2 linked regions of the Bacillus pumilus genome follow. The protein of the gene in region 2 interacts with the protein of the main gene of each other region in a pairwise test. Links are inferred from orthologs where the notes say so. Each region holds a gene or a part of one and is shown on either strand. Other genes may lie near its edges.

Region 1 (2,963 bases), 1.1 Mb from region 2 along the record:
TGTGATTCGAGATATTAATGGCACGACAAAAATAGATGGTTACAGCTTAGATAGTGATGAAGTCAACATTAAAATGATTAGTGAGCAGGCCGACAAATTATACAGCCGTTTAAATGTATCAGATATTGGTGATTTGTTTGCTCAGGAAAACTTCAGCTTGAGTATGAGCCAGCCGAAGAAAAAAATCCATTTAAAAGCATATGACGGTGCAATTCAAGTAAACGAATTGAAGCCTCTTGAAGATGTAAAGGAGGGAAAATCTTAATGTGGCTTCCTGTACTTGGCTTAATCATAGGAGTTGCGATCGGTTTCTTAACAAATTTTACGATACCGAATGAGTATTCTAACTATCTTTCCCTCGCTGTACTTGCTGCGCTTGATACATTGATTGGTGGAATCCGAGCACATCTGCAAGGGGCATACGATGAACTAGTGTTTGTATCAGGCTTCTTCTTTAATATTATACTCGCAATAAGTTTAGCTTTTCTGGGCGTCCATCTTGGTGTAGACTTGTACTTAGTCGGAATGTTTGCATTCGGCGTTAGATTGTTTCAAAATATAGCAGTTATCAGAAGAATTTTACTAACAAAATGGACAATTTCAAGAGAAAAAAAGAAAAAAAGTGAGTCATAAAAAAGGATATACATATGATGTAACGAATATTTTCAGTAATCCTAATAAAAAATGTTGATTTTTTAAGTTTTGTTACACACTTGTAAAAACACATTCATTGTATTGTTGTTCAGCAAATAATAGAATAGAAAGTATTGATATGTGAGGAGGTGCCATAGAATGAACAACAATGAAATTTACGTCAGCCTTGACATCGGTACATCCAATATAAAAGTCATCGTCGGAGAAATGGCGGATGATTCGCTTAACATTATAGGTGTTGGAAATGTCCCTTCAGAGGGGTTAAAAAAAGGATCGATTGTTGATATAGATGAGACAGTTCATTCTATTAGACAAGCATTTGAACAGGCTGAGAGAATGGTAGGATTTCCTTTACAAAAGGCGATTGTCGGAATTAACGGAAACCACATTCATATTCAGAATACGAGCGGCGTGGTCGCAGTATCTAGTGAAAACAAAGAAATACATGCTGAAGATGTGAGACGTGTCTTAGATGCAGCACAAGTAGTATCTATTCCTCAAGAACATCTCGTCGTAGACGTGATTCCGAGACAATTTATCGTCGACGGAAGAGATGAGATCACAGATCCGAAAAAAATGCTTGGTGTTCGGCTAGAGGTGGAAGGATCGTTAATTACAGGTTCTAAAACGATTCTACATAACTGGCTCCGCTGTGTAGAAAGAGCTGGAATTGAAATTATGGATATTTGCTTGCAGCCAATCGCATCGGGCTCAGCAGCATTATCGAAAGATGAAAAAAATCTCGGGGTAGCTCTTGTCGATATTGGCGGCGGATCTACAACGATTTCCGTATTTGAAAACGGGCATCTCTATTCTACTCACAGTATCCCTTTGGGCGGAGAGAACATTACAAAAGATTTGTCTATAGGACTTAGAACTTCCACTGAAGAAGCTGAACGAATCAAAAAACAATTTGGGCATGCGTTTTATGATGAGGCATCGACTGAGGAGACATTTGAAGTTTCTGTGATCGGTACCGATCAAAAACAAACGTATACACAACTTGATGCGGCTAACATTATTGAAGCGCGGCTGGAGGAAATCCTGCTCTTTGTGGCAGAGGAATTAAGAAATATGGGTGTCCATGATTTGCCTGGTGGATTCGTTCTAACAGGTGGACAGGCAGCCATACCAGGTATCCTTTCTCTTGCACAAACGGTCTTGCAAAACAATGTCAGGATTGCAAGTCCGAATTATATCGGGGTGAGAGAGCCTCAATATATGACAGGAGTGGGTCTGATCCACTTTGCTTATCGCAATGCAAAGATTCAGGGCAGACAGGTTGGATTCCAAATGCCAGATGAGGCGTTTCATGAAGTAGGCGCATCCATGGAGCCGGTTTCTTCTGCACCACAAGTGAAAGAAGCGCAGCCAAGACCGAAAGTAAAACAAAAAGCACAACAAGAGACAAATAAAAAACCGGGCAAAATGAAAAAACTATTTAATATGTTCTGGGAATAGAATTAGATTTTCGACGGATTAGGAGGATTCAGCATGTTGGAGTTTGAAACAAATATAGACGGCCTAGCATCAATTAAAGTAATCGGAGTAGGTGGCGGCGGGAATAACGCTGTCAACCGAATGATCGAAAATGACGTACAAGGTGTCGATTTTATTGCAGTCAATACAGATGCACAGGCGTTAAATCTATCAAAAGCAGAAACTAAAATGCAAATCGGTGCTAAGCTGACAAGAGGGCTTGGAGCAGGTGCGAATCCTGAGGTCGGTAAGAAGGCTGCTGAGGAAAGCAAAGAGCAGATTGAAGAAGTACTAAAAGGCGCAGACATGGTCTTCGTTACAGCTGGTATGGGCGGTGGAACTGGTACGGGTGCTGCACCTGTCATTGCAAAAATCGCAAAAGATTCTGGTGCATTGACAGTTGGAGTCGTGACTCGTCCTTTCACATTTGAAGGAAGAAAGCGTCAGCTTCAAGCAGTTGAAGGAATTGCTTCTATGAAAGAAGCAGTTGACACATTAATCGTGATTCCAAACGATCGCTTGCTTGAAATTGTTGATAAAAACACGCCAATGCTGGAAGCATTCCGCGCGGCAGATAACGTGCTTAGACAAGGTGTTCAAGGGATTTCCGATTTAATTGCAACACCAGGTCTGATTAACCTTGACTTTGCTGACGTGAAAACAATCATGTCCAATAAAGGTTCGGCTCTTATGGGTATTGGTGTCGCAACAGGTGAAAACCGTGCTGCTGAAGCAGCGAAGAAAGCCATTTCTTCACCACTTCTAGAAACAGCGATCGATGGTGCTCAAGGCGTCATCATGAACATTACGGGTGGCACAAACCTAAGTCT
Region 2 (2,960 bases):
TTGGCCTTTGTATTCCTGTTTCAGCTGATCTAATTTCGTTATATACGAGTCAAGTTCTTGGAGCTTCATGGCACTATCCTGCTCTGGTGTTGGATCTCGAAACGATGGAGGCAGAGGGGCATGCTCGGTAAAGGTTATGGAATCAAATCCCTTTTTGATGGCTTTTTCAATATAAGAATGAAATGAATCAAGCGAGCCGTGCGGGCAAAACGGTGTATGTAGATGTGCATCCTGCTTCAGCATGTCGTCACCTCTTGTCGATATTTTGAAAAACGTGATGTTTATCAGCGAAAATAATGAAAAATCATGACCAAAAATGCTGGTTACATGGTATCATAATAACAATGAAAACGACAGCTTCCGCATACATAAAAGCAGGTCACATGGATACGTGTGATCAAATGATAGAAAGCGCTCAAATACTTTCTTGAAAAACATACATAAAACCGTGAATGGATGGTATTGGAAAACATACGATCCTGTTTATAAAAAGACAAATGCAAAGCGGACACGAAAGGGTTCTCAGGTCTACTCGGGACACTTTTACCCTGACATCACTTAGATCACAACAAGGGGGCTCATTATGGAGTTTATCATCGGTTTAATTGTCATTTTGCTTGCTTTGTTTTCAGTCGGTTATTTCCTGCGAAAAAATATATATAAAGAGATTGACCGATTGGAAGCATGGAAAATTGAAATTTTAAACAGATCAATTGTAGAAGAAATTTCAAAAATCAAACATTTAAAAATGACCGGAGAAACAGAGCAATTTTTTGAAAGATGGCGTGCAGAGTGGGACGATATCGTCACAGCCCATCTTCCAAAGGTAGAGGAGCTATTATATGATGCAGAAGAGTATTCTGATAAATATCGATTCTCCAAAGCCAAGCAGGTTCTTACGCATATTGAGGACTTGCTGAGTGCTGCTGATTCGAACATTGAAGACATTTTAAAAGAAATTGCAGACCTTGTCACAAGCGAGGAGCAAAATCGCAAGGACATTGAAAAGGTCAAAGAGCAATATCAAACGGTTCGAAAAAATCTGCTTGCGTACAGCCATTTATATGGCACCCTATATGACAAAATGGAGCAGGACTTAGATGAGGCCTGGGAAGGGATCAAGCAGTACGAGGAAGAAACAGAAAACGGAAACTACATGAAAGCAAGAAAGATTTTGCTTGAGCAAGACCGCAGACTCGACCAGCTTCAGCTATATATCAATGATGTACCAAAGCTTATTGCAGACTGCAAACAGACCGTACCAGGTCAGCTGACGAAGCTGAAAGACGGATATCAAGAAATGACAGAAAAAGGCTACAAGCTGGAGCATATCCAGATCACGAAAGAGCTGGAGACTTTAAACAAACAGCTTGCGAGAGCGGAAAAATTGCTCATTGATGAACTCAATTTAGAAGAGGCATCAAGCATTCTGCAAATGATCAATGATGCGATTGAGACGCTGTATGATCAGCTGGAGGCGGAAGTAGAAGCAGGTCAGGAAATCAAAAGCAAAATGCCTGAGCTCACAGAAGCATTCGAGAAGATCGAACAAGATCACACACAAACAAAGGCAGAAACGGCTCTTGTGAAAGAAAGCTACAAGCTGACAGCAGGAGAGCTCGATCAACAGAAAGCATTCGAAAAACGTTTAGAAGAAATTGAAAAGCTGATGAAACAAATCCGCGAGAAGCTTGATCGTGACCACGTGGCATATTCATTATTAATGGATGAAATCAATCAGCTGGAGACGTTTATCGATGATGCAAAAGCATTGCATGACACATTTAAAGGTCATCTACAATCATTAAGAAAAGAAGAATTACAAGCGAGAGAAACACTGGCTGAGCTCAAAACCATGCTGACAGATACAGTCCGCCAGCTGCATAAAAGCAATATCCCAGGTGTACCTGCTGAGATGAAAGAGCGGGCTGAAAAAGCGCAGGAGATGATCCAGCAAGTGCATGAGCAGCTGGAAAACCTGCCGCTCAACATGCCGGCAGTGAATCAACAATTAAAAGAAGCCTCTGACACAGTCAGAAATGTTGTGGATGAGACAGAAGAAATGCTCAGTAAAGTGGATCAAATTGAACGAATCATTCAATACGGCAATCGTTTTAGAAGCCAAAACCACATTCTTTCAGAACAACTAAAAGAGGCGGAACGAAGATTTTACGCTTACGATTACAACGGATCATTTGATATAGCAGCTGCGGCTGTTGAAAAAACATCACCCGGAGCTGTCCAAAAGCTGTTAGCTCAGCAAGAAAAAGAGTATCAGCACCAATAAAAAAGCTGAAGTCCATTTACAGGACTTCAGCTTTTTTCTGTTAAGATGCTTGTTTCTCCCGCTTTTGGGAAGCAGAAGAAGTGAAAAGAGAAAGAACGAACCCAATGACCACTCCGAAAATAGCAGGAACAACCCAGCCAATACCAAGGTCATATAAAGGTAATATCGTTTGAAAGAGTTCCTCCACTGGTCCAATCGGGAGTTTCGCTGCTACTAAGCCGTCAAACAAACTGACGCAGCCAGTTAAAATCAGAGTAAGGACATAAACAGGTCTTCTTTGACCAAGCCATTTATCTGCCAGCGATAACACAATGATGACAATCGCTAGCGGGTAAATGGCAGTTAAAACTGGTACAGAGAAAGCGATAATATGAGCAAGTCCAAAATTTGAAATGATAAAACTGAATAATGTCACTAGTGTAACGACCATTTTATAAGAAAGTTTAGGTAATAAATTTGAGAAATACTCTCCGCATGATGTAACGAGACCGATACTTGTTGTTAAACAAGCAACCGTAATCGCGGCACCCAACACAATATTTCCTAAACTGCCAAATAGGAATTGAGAAGACTGAGCCAAGATTTTACTGCCATCTCCAACAAAACCAATGGCGTGTGTACTTGAAGCGCCTAAATAAGCAAGAGATAGATAAACAAATGTTAATCCGCAAGC

What was found. Proteins that work in one complex are often made in the same cells at the same time.
Region 1: the proteins of ezrA (region 2) and ftsA interact in binary tests that used the Bacillus subtilis proteins (3 or more experiments, as listed by UniProt). The link is inferred for Bacillus pumilus from one-to-one orthologs.

The regions. Positions count from the first base shown.
Region 1 is NZ_CP046128.1:1,420,415-1,423,377, forward strand. The notes cover bases 53-2,953. They hold ftsA (cell division protein FtsA), read left to right. Parts: upstream 53-792; coding sequence 793-2,115; downstream 2,116-2,953. Other genes in these bases: GKC25_RS07030 (DUF881 domain-containing protein), read left to right, coding at 53-265; GKC25_RS07035 (small basic family protein), read left to right, coding at 265-633; ftsZ (cell division protein FtsZ), read left to right, coding at 2,149-2,953. In the rest of the region: more of GKC25_RS07030, read left to right, coding at 1-52; more of ftsZ, read left to right, coding at 2,954-2,963. UniProt on the Bacillus subtilis protein: Cell division protein that is required for the assembly of the Z ring. May serve as a membrane anchor for the Z ring. Binds and hydrolyzes ATP. Also involved in sporulation.
Region 2 is NZ_CP046128.1:2,543,997-2,546,956, reverse strand. The notes cover bases 38-2,935. They hold ezrA (septation ring formation regulator EzrA), read left to right. Parts: upstream 38-583; coding sequence 584-2,287; downstream 2,288-2,935. Other genes in these bases: brnQ (branched-chain amino acid transport system II carrier protein), read right to left, coding at 2,328-2,935; hisJ (histidinol-phosphatase HisJ), read right to left, coding at 38-243. In the rest of the region: more of hisJ, read right to left, coding at 1-37; more of brnQ, read right to left, coding at 2,936-2,960. UniProt on the Bacillus subtilis protein: Negative regulator of FtsZ ring formation; modulates the frequency and position of FtsZ ring formation. Inhibits FtsZ ring formation at polar sites. Interacts either with FtsZ or with one of its binding partners to promote depolymerization.